Regions from separate parts of the Streptomyces sp. NPDC058683 genome, predicted to be linked through region 3. Evidence: riboswitches for the same ligand, from Rfam matches in the RefSeq annotation. Region 3 holds a riboswitch; each other region holds the start of a gene.

Region 1 (3,234 bases), on a different contig from region 3:
TCGGCAGGCGGCTCGCCGCCGACGCCTACCGCGTCCGGGTCGTGGACGGCCCCGAGATCGACGCCGACGACCTCACCGGCACGCTGGCCCGGTTCGGTGACCGGCTCTCCGCCGCCGTCGACGGCACCGCGGCCTCCGAAGACGGAGTGACCGGTCCCCTCGTGCTGGTCGGCGCCGACTCCGGTGCCGCGGCCGTCGCGGCACTGCTCGGTCCCGGCGGCTCTTCGACCGCCGTGCGGCCGGAAGCAGTCGTCCTGGCGGGGCTGCCGGGCCGGAGCGGCGGCACGGCGGGCACCTGGGACGACGAACTCGATGTCCGCACGTCCTGCCCGACCCACCGAGGTGTGCTCAGCAACGACCCGGAGGCGCAACGGGGCACGCTCGACGCCCCGTTGCCCGGTGCCCTGCTCGACGCGGCCTACCACGCGGATCTCGCCGTCCCCACCCTGCTCCTCGTCGGCGACGCGGACCCGCTCGCGGACCGCGACGCCCTGACCGGCACCGCGAAGACCCTGTCCCGCTCCCGGCTGGCGGTGGTCCGCGACGCCCACCACGACGTCCTCAACGACCTCCAGCACCGCTCGGTCGCGGCCGAGGTCGTGAGCTTCCTGGAGGCGCTGCGTACCGGGCTGGTGCCCGCGATCGCGGTGGAGTCGAGCGCCTGGTGACGGCCGACATCGCGGGCCACGCCCCGCACCACTCCCCCTGCGTACCGAAAGGAAAGGGCATGAGCGCCCCGCTCCATCGAAGTCCGTCGCCGGCGGCCACCGCCCCCGACGGCGCGGACATCCTCCGCGACACCCTGCGCCGGCACGCCGCCGGAGTCACGGTGATCACCTTCCCGGGCCCCGTCGGCTTCACCGCCACCTCCTTCACCTCCGTCTCCCTGCGGCCGGCCCTGGTGTCGTTCTGCATCGGCCTCGAAGCGTCCAGCACGCCCGCCGCACGCCTCGCGGACCGTTTCGCCGTCCATGTCCTCGGCACGGCCAACGCCGGCCTGGCGGGGCAGTTCGCGCGCAGCGGGGTCGACCGGTTCGCCGGGGTGCGCTGGCGAGCGCAGCAGGACGGGCTGCCCATCCTCGACGACGTCACCGGCTGGCTGTCGGCGCGCATCACCCTCCGTCAGACCATCGGTGACCACCTGCTGGTCGTCGGCGAGATCGACTCGGGCGCGGTGGTCGAAGAGGCCCCGGCCCTCGTCCACCACAACGGATCCTTCGCGGCGGCGCACCCGCTGGTGTGAGATCCCGCCCCGGTCTCGACACCGTCGTCCGCGAGGTGGACGACGGTGTGCGCCGCCCGGGACCGGGTTCGGGTGGTCCAGCTCACATCATCCGGATGACGGACGTGTCGCCGCTCTCCGCGGCGGTACCCCGTAGGGTGACCGGTGCAGCTGGTTCGCCCCGTCCGCCAGGCGGGATGCGTCGCAAGAGGGAACCCGGTGGGAATCCGGGACTGCCCCGCAGCGGTGAGTGGGAACGAACGCCGTCATACGCACTGGGCCCGACGTACGGACCTGGGAAGCGACGGCCGGTAGGTGTCCTCCGTCAGGAGGGCGTGCCCGCGAGTCCGAAGACCTGCCAACTGCCCGCGCGCGAACCACTCGTGCGCGGACATCCCGGTGACCTCGAGGGCGGGTCGGCGTACCTATCAGGCGGATGACCGTGCCGTGCAGGGTCGTTTCCGTCCGGTTCGGCACCCCTTCGCGCTCTCGTCCCGTCTCCGGGATCTCAGGGATTCATCTCGCGAAGGAGATCTCCGTGACATCGAAGTCCGCAGCCGCGGCAGCACGGGCCACCGTGTACGGCTACCCCCGCCAGGGTCCGGACCGGGAACTGAAGAAGGCGATCGAGGGCTACTGGAAGGGCCGGACCGACGCCGACGCCCTCCGCGCCACCGCCGCCGACCTGCGCCGGAGCAACTGGCGGCAACTCGCCGGCGCCGGCATCCACGAGGTGCCGACCGGTGACTTCTCGTACTACGACCACGTCCTGGACACCACCGTGATGGTCGGCGCGATCCCCGCCCGCCACCGGGCCGCCGTCGACGCCGACGCGCTGGACGGCTACTTCGCCATGGCCCGCGGCACCCAGGACCTGGCGCCGCTGGAGATGACCAAGTGGTTTGATACGAACTACCACTATCTGGTACCGGAGTTGGGCCCTGACACCGTCTTCGCCGCCGACTCCGGCAAGCAGGTCGCCGAGCTGAAGGAGGCCCTCGCACTGGGCCTCACCGCCCGGCCCGTACTCGTCGGCCCGGTCACCTACCTGCTGCTCGCCAAGCCCGCCCCGGGCGTGGCCGCCGGCTTCGAACCCCTCACCCTCCTCGACCGGCTGCTCCCGGTGTACGCCGAGGTGCTCGCCGACCTGCGCGCCGCCGGCGCCGAGTGGGTGCAGCTCGACGAGCCCGCGCTGGTCCAGGACCGCACCCCGGCCGAGCTGAACGCCGCCGAACGGGCCTACCGCGACCTGGGGGCCCTGCCCGACCGCCCGAAGCTGCTGGTCGCCTCCTACTTCGACCGGCTCGGCGAGGCCCTCCCCGTGCTGGCCAAGGCTCCGGTGGAGGGGCTGGCGCTGGACTTCACCGAATCGGCCGCCGCCAACCTGGACGCGCTGGCCGCCGTCGGCGGACTGCCCGGCAAGCGCCTGGTCGCCGGTGTCGTCAACGGCCGCAACATCTGGGTCAACGACCTCGCCAAGTCCCTGTCCACGCTGGGCACCCTGCTGGGCCTGGCCGACCGGGTCGACGTCGCCGCCTCCTGCTCCCTCCTCCACGTGCCGCTCGACGCGGCGGCCGAGCGGGACATCCAGCCGCAGATCCTGCGCTGGCTGGCCTTCGCGAAGCAGAAGACCGCCGAGATCGTCGCCCTCGCCAAGGGCCTCGCCCAGGGCACCGACACCATCGCCGCCGTGCTCTCGGCGAACCGGGCCGACCTCGCCTCCCGCGAGAACTCCCCCATCACCCGGGACCCGGCGGTCCGCGCCCGTACCGCCGCGATCACCGACGCCGACGGCCGCCGCTCCCAGCCGTACACCGAGCGGACCACCGCCCAGCGGGCCCACCTCGGGCTGCCGCTGCTGCCGACCACGACCATCGGCTCCTTCCCGCAGACCGGCGAACTGCGCACCGCGCGTGCCGACCTGCGCACGGGCCGGATCGACAGGGCCGGCTACGAGGAGCGGATCAGGGCCGAGATCCAGGAGGTCGTCTCCTTCCAGGAGAAGGCCGGGA
Region 2 (3,234 bases), on a different contig from region 3:
CTCGGGGCGGTCCGCCGGGTCGCCGACCAGGTTCTCCAGCTCGTTCAGGAGCTGTTCGGTCCGCTTCACCTGCTGGGCGAGCACCCGTACCCGGGCGCTCTGGCCGCCGATCTGCCGACGGCTGGCGACCAGTTGCTCGTACTCGCGGACAGTGAGGGCGACGGCCTCGTGGCCGCCGAGGGTGATACGGCGTGGCTGGGGGTGTCTGGCCACTCGGGTCCTCCGCTCCTCGCCTTGCTCGTCCCCGCCTGATGGGCCGGTTCCCGGAGAACGCGAGAGGGCCCCCGGATCGTTCCGAAGGGCCCTCGCGTGACGTGAATCGTTCAGTGGGCGGCGGGAACCGTCCGCCCGGCCGGGGCCGTCGCCGGCCTGGGGTTGAGCTGCCGTTCGGCCAACTCACCGAAGAGCAGGCCGAATCCGCCCCACAGCACCAGCTGGATGGCCAGCGCGGAGAGCCGGAACCGCCACAGCAGCGTGGCCGGGAAGTCCGCCGGCACCTCGTTGATGGTCGGCAGGAACTGGTACGCCAGCCCGATGACGACCGCGAACGCGGCCACCGCGACGACGGTCGCCCACCAGGTGCCGAGGCTCGGCCGGAGCCGCTTGCCCAGGATGGTCGCGGCGACCGCAAGCAGCACGCTGAGCACCATCATGAGGAAGTACAGCGTGGTCCGCTTGCCGATGGTGTCCGGGTCGCCCACCGACGGCGGGTTGGCCGGGTACTTCAGGAACGGCACCACGTACACGGCGAGCAGCGCGCTGCCGGACAGCAGCAGCGCCGTCGCCCGCGGCGAGAAGCGGCCCACGCGGCCGAGGGCGAAGCAGTAGGCGAGGGCGGCGATGCCGCCGAAGGCGACCCCGTAGAGCAGCACACCGGTGGCCAGGCCGGCGGTGGACTGGAGGGAACGGGAGACGACCTCCATCTCGTGCTCGTGCGAGTGGGCGTCCTCGAAGCCGATCGCCTTGTCTACGTTCGGTTCACCGAGGAGATAGGCGGCGACGAGGGCGAGCACGCCGGCGGCCAGGCCGGCGAGCATGCCCCGCACCAGGAGGTTTCTTACCGTTGCGGAGTTCATGAGCGTGCGGCGTCCCTTACGTCAGTGGCAGGGGAAGCCGAGGAGGTGGCGGGCGTCGTGCACCCACTCGTGGACGTCCGTGCCGTTGAACACGGAGGTGGCGCCCTGCTCGGCGCCGACGAAGTAGAGCAGGATGAGCATGAGGATGCCGAAGAAGACCGCCCAGGGAGCTATCGCACTCAGCGGCAGCTTGGCGGGAACGACGGGGGTGGTGGCTGTCGGCTGCGCGACGGTCTGCGCCATGGCAGAACCTCCTCTGGGAGTTCGCGTCCCATCTCGGTGGTGCATTGGACGACGGCTACGGGTCTGACTCACGAGGTCCCGGGGGCTCTCGCATACAGTGGCGCGACCGTGCCGGACTCTCACCGGCTTCCGTTCTGGCGTCGTCGATATCGGACAGACCGTACCGCGTGTCAGGGGCACGGCCAAGACCGCATGACCAGGCGTGATCTTCATCTCGCGCCTGGTGGCCGGTTCTGGGCATGCCGGGTCAGCGGTGACGGAACTCGGTCGGGCGTCTGCCGACGAAGGTGTTCATGCCCTCCTTCTGGTCGGCGGTGGCGAACACCGGGTGGAACGGCCGCCGTTCGAAGCGGACGCCCTCGGCGAGCGTCGTCTCGAAGGCCCGGCCGACGGCTTCCTTCGCCATCATCGCGACCGGCAGCGCCATGCCCGCCACCGTCTCGGCGACCGCGAGGGCCTCGCCGAGCAGTTCGCCGGCCGGCACCACGCGCGCCACCAGCCCGCTGCGCTCCGCCTCGGCCGCGTCCATGGTGCGCCCGGTCAAGCGGCCGGGCCTCGGTGAACTCGCCTCACCAGGCCGCCTCCGTGGTGGTGCCGGGTCCTGCGAGCCCCAGTTCGCGCTCGCCGAGCGGAGCGAAGAACCGGTCCACGTCGGCGTCGGTGACCTCGGCGAGGGTGGCCGGGGACCAGCGCGGGTTCCGGTCCTTGTCGATGATCTGGGCGCGGATGCCCTCCACCAGGTCGGGGGCGGACAGGGCGGCGCAGGAGACGCGGTACTCCTGATCGAGGACCCGCTCCAGCGGGCCGAGCCGCCGGGCCCGGCGCATCGCCGCCAGGGTGACCTTCAGGGCGGTCGGCGACCTCGACAGCAGGGTCTCCGCCGCCTCCTTCGCCGCCGGGGCGCCGTGGGCGAGCAGCCGCCGGACGATCTCCTCGACCGTGCCGGCGGCGTAGCAGGCGTCGATCCACTCCCGGTGGCGGGCCAGTTCGCCCACCGGCGCCGGTCGCACGTGCCGGGTGAGCGCCTCGCGCACGGGCCGGTCGGCGAGGTCGGCGATCAGCCGCCCGATCCTGTCCGAGGGGACACAGTGGTCGGCGAGTCCGCACAACAGGGCGTCCGCGGCGCCGATCTGAGCCCCCGTCAGGGCGAGATGGGTGCCCAGTTCGCCCGGGGCGAGGGCGAGCAGATAGGTCCCGCCGACGTCGGGGACGAAGCCGATGCCGGTCTCCGGCATGGCGACCCGGGAACGCTCGGTGACGATCCGGACGCTGCCGTGCGCGGAGACGCCGACCCCGCCGCCCATGACGATGCCGTCCATGATCGCCACATAGGGCTTGGGATAGCGGGCGATCCGGGCGTTGAGGTGGTACTCGTCGCGCCAGAACTCCGCCGACGCGGTGCCGTCCCCGGCGCGGGCGTCCTCGTAGATGCTCCGGATGTCACCGCCCGCGCACAGGCCGCGCTCCCCCGCGCCGGTGATGACGACGGTCTCGACGGCCGGGTCGTGCTCCCAGCCGGTGAGGGCCTCGTCGATGGAGCGGACCATGGCGTGGGACAGGGCGTTGAGGGCCTTGGGGCGGTTGAGGGTGAGGTGGGCCGCCCGGCCGGCGGTGTGCAGCAGGACGTCGCTCATCCGAACGCCTCCGTGAGGCCGCGGGCCACGATGACGCGCATGATCTCGTTGGTTCCTTCCAGGATCTGGTGGACCCGCAGGTCGCGGACGATCTTCTCGATACCGTACGCGCTGAGGTACCCGTAGCCGCCGTGCACCTGGAGTGCGCGGTCGGCGACCGCGTATCCGGTGTCGGTGCCGAACCGCTCGGCCGGTCGAAGAGGGACCTCTTCGGCTTGAAGCGTCAACCGACCCGTCGGCAGGATCACTTGAGGCGCAAAGCTAGGCTTTTCCCGTGATCA
Region 3 (3,234 bases):
GCGACCGGGCCGCCGGACCGGAAACGGGACGGCGGCCTCGCCCGCCCTCGCACGCGAATACCCCGAAGCCGATCCCAGACACCATGGAGACGACCCCAGTTCACCTTCCGTTCATCCAGGTTGCCTACGGTCCAACGGCCGATGACCTCTATAGATTGCCTGGGTAAATGGAAAACTTCTCGCTGATCCTCGCGATTGTGGTGGTGACCGCACTCGCGTTTGATTTCACGAACGGTTTCCACGACACCGCCAACGCGATGGCCACGACCATCTCGACCGGCGCGCTCAAGCCCAAGATCGCGGTGACCATGTCCGCCGCGCTGAACCTGGTGGGCGCCTTCCTCTCCGTGGAGGTCGCCAACACGATCTCCAAGGGCCTCGTCGACGAGAACGGCATCCGCCCCGAGGTCATCTTCGCCGCCCTGGTCGGCGCGATCCTCTGGAACCTGGTGACCTGGCTGGTGGGCCTGCCCTCCAGTTCCTCGCACGCCCTGATGGGCGGTCTGATCGGCGCCACCGTCGCCTCCGCCGGCTTCGGCGCGGTCCACGGCGACGCGCTGGTCACCAAGGTCCTGCTCCCGGCGGTCGCCGCCCCCGTGGTCGCGGGCCTCGCGGCGATGCTCTCCACCCGCCTGTCGTACGCGATCGGCAAGAACGCCGAGGACGAGGCCACCCGCAAGGGCTTCCGCGCCGGTCAGATCGCCTCCGCCGGCCTGGTCTCGCTCGCGCACGGCACCAACGACGCGCAGAAGACGATGGGCATCATCACCCTGGCGCTGATCGCGGGCGGCTCCATCGCCCCCGGCTCGAACCCTCCCACCTGGGTCATCCTCTGCGCCGGCCTCGCCATCGCGCTCGGCACCTACATCGGCGGCTGGCGCATCATCCGCACCATGGGCAAGGGCCTGACCGACCTCCAGCCGCAGCAGGGCTTCGCCGCCCAGACCAGCGCGGCCACCGCCATCCTGGCCTCCTCCCACCTCGGCTTCTCCCTCTCCACCACGCACGTCGTCTCCGGTTCCGTGATGGGCGCGGGCCTGGGCCGCAAGGGCGGCACGGTCCGCTGGTCCACCGCGACCCGCATGATGGTCGCCTGGGTGCTCACCCTCCCCGCGGCCGCGGTCGTCGGCGCGCTCGCCGAGTCCGTGACGGACCTCGGCGACTGGGGCACGGCGGTCGTCGCCGTCTTCCTCGTCGCCTCCAGCGCCGCGATCTGGAAGCTCTCCCGCCGCGAGGTGGTGGACAGCGCCAACGTCAACGACACCGACGGCACGGAGCCGGCCGGCGTGGTGACCACGGCGATGGCCGCCGTGACCCCGCCGCCCGCGGGCACGGTGACCGACGACCTCACCGCCACGATCCCGTCCCCCGCCCCGTCACCCGCGCCGGCCGCCACCGACCCGGCCGCGACCGTCTGACCCCCGAGGAAGAACCGACATGAACATCGACTGGGCAGCCATCGGCTCCGTCTTCGGCGTCAGCCTCGTGGTCACCGTGGGCATGGTGGCCCTCTTCACCCTCGGCATCAAGGGCCTCTCCGCCCGTGAACGCGCCACGGCCCAGGGCAACTCCGCGACCCTGGCCGTGACCGCCGCCTACCTGTGTTTCGCGGCCTGTGCGGCCGCCGTGGCCTACGGCATCCACCTGATCGTGGCCAAGGCCTGACCGGACCGGCCGCTCGCGGCCGCCGAAGGCTCCTCCCCGACCTGCTCGGGAGGAGCCTTCGCCATGCCCCACGAGCCCCGCTGGACAACCGGTGTGGGCCTTCCCACACACTCCCCTCGCAGGTCAACGGCAAGTTGACGGGTCTTCCGGGGGCGTGGTGGACTTCCGGAGCCAAGTACGGCGGCAAGAGAGGAAGCCGGTGCGAATCCGGCGCGGTCCCGCCACTGTCACCGGGGTAGCCATCCCCGGGAGCCAGGAACTCTCACCGCCGGTCTCGTCGAACCAGGGCGTGGACACCCTGAGTGAGGACATATCGCCATGCGCGGCTGCCGTTCGAGGTTGAGTACCCGGCCCCTCCCCGCCCCCGCGGCGGGCTGAGCCGATGGGTGCCGGTCGCGTCTTCGCGTACGGCGCCGCCGCCGGCCTTCTCGGCGATCTGCTGCTCGGCGATCCGCGCCGAGGGCATCCGGTCGCCGCGTTCGGCCGGGCGGCCGGGTCCGTCGAACAGGTGCTGTGGCGGGACCACCGCGGGTGGGGCGCGCTGCACACCGCGGTGTGCGCCGGCGGCGCCGTGACTCTGGGTGCCCTGGCCCAGCGGCTCGTACGACCGTCCACCGCCGCGTCCGTCGCGCTCACCGCGACCGCCACCTGGGCCGTCGTCGGGGGCACTTCACTCGCCCGTGAGGCCGGTGCCATCGGGCGCGCCCTGGAGACGGGGGACGTCGAGGCCGCCCGGGCCCGGCTGCCGCATCTGTGCGGACGGGATCCGCAGGCCCTGGACGCCGACGGGATCGCCCGGGCGGTCGTGGAGTCCGTCGCCGAGAACACGAGCGACGCGGTCGTGGGTGCGCTGGTGTGGGGGGCCGTGGGCGGGGTGCCGGGGCTGCTCGGGTTCCGGGCCGTCAACACCCTGGACGCCATGGTGGGCCACAAGTCGGCCCGGTACCGGCGGTACGGGTGGGCTTCGGCGCGGCTGGACGACGTGGCGGGGTGGCCGGGGGCACGGCTCACCGCCGTACTGGCCGCCGTCGCCGGAGATGACACCAAGGGGGCCGTGCGGGCCTGGCGGGCCGACGCGGCGAAGCACCCGAGTCCCAACGCCGGGCCGGTGGAGGCGTCGTTCGCGGGGGCGCTGGGCGTACGGCTCGGCGGGACCTTGTCATACGGCGGGCGGGTCGAGCATCGGCCGGTGCTGAACGGGGAGGGGCGTGCGGTGCAAGTCGCGGACATCGAGCGGGCGGTGCGGTTGTCACGGCGGGTGGGGTGGCTGGCGTTCGGGGCCGGCGCGGCCGGGGCCCTGCTGCGCGGGGCGCTTTCACGGCGCCCGGCACAGCGCTCCGCACAGCGCTCCGCACAGCGGTCGGCAGGTGCGTCATGAACGGCGGCGGTCTCCTCGTCGCCGGTACCACCTCCGACGCCGGGAAGAGCGTGGTCACCGCCGGTATCTGCCGGTGGCTGGTGCGGCAGGGCGTCAAGGTCGCGCCGTTCAAGGCGCAGAACATGTCCCTCAACTCCTTCGTCACGCGCGAGGGCGCCGAGATCGGGCGGGCGCAGGCCATGCAGGCGCAG

The links. A riboswitch is a leader RNA that binds a small molecule or an ion and turns the genes downstream of it on or off. The one in region 3 is predicted to bind cobalamin.
Region 1: it holds a riboswitch for cobalamin, as region 3 does, so the genes downstream of both, metE (5-methyltetrahydropteroyltriglutamate--homocysteine S-methyltransferase) here and ACFWXC_RS32820 (cobalamin biosynthesis protein) in region 3, are expected to answer to the same signal.
Region 2: it holds a riboswitch for cobalamin, as region 3 does, so the genes downstream of both, ACFWXC_RS23805 (CbtB-domain containing protein) here and ACFWXC_RS32820 (cobalamin biosynthesis protein) in region 3, are expected to answer to the same signal.

Annotation. Positions count from the first base shown of each region.
Region 1 is NZ_JBHXSK010000012.1:107,212-110,445, forward strand. It holds gene ACFWXC_RS15350 (alpha/beta hydrolase) at 1-668, shown strand, start outside; gene ACFWXC_RS15355 (flavin reductase family protein) at 728-1,243, shown strand; cobalamin riboswitch at 1,378-1,600, shown strand; gene metE (5-methyltetrahydropteroyltriglutamate--homocysteine S-methyltransferase) at 1,761-3,234, shown strand, end outside.
Region 2 is NZ_JBHXSK010000021.1:87,076-90,309, forward strand. It holds gene ACFWXC_RS23795 (hypothetical protein) at 1-213, opposite strand, end outside; gene ACFWXC_RS23800 (CbtA family protein) at 324-1,076, opposite strand; gene ACFWXC_RS23805 (CbtB-domain containing protein) at 1,098-1,319, opposite strand; cobalamin riboswitch at 1,355-1,497, opposite strand; partial or broken gene ACFWXC_RS23810 (enoyl-CoA hydratase-related protein) at 1,567-1,863, opposite strand; gene ACFWXC_RS23815 (enoyl-CoA hydratase/isomerase family protein) at 1,889-2,953, opposite strand; partial or broken gene ACFWXC_RS23820 (acyl-CoA dehydrogenase family protein) at 2,950-3,144, opposite strand; gene ACFWXC_RS23825 (MarR family winged helix-turn-helix transcriptional regulator) at 3,228-3,234, shown strand, end outside.
Region 3 is NZ_JBHXSK010000034.1:62,181-65,414, reverse strand. It holds gene ACFWXC_RS32830 (anion permease) at 168-1,418, shown strand; gene ACFWXC_RS32825 (hypothetical protein) at 1,438-1,665, shown strand; cobalamin riboswitch at 1,807-1,947, shown strand; gene ACFWXC_RS32820 (cobalamin biosynthesis protein) at 2,048-3,043, shown strand; gene ACFWXC_RS32815 (cobyric acid synthase) at 3,040-3,234, shown strand, end outside.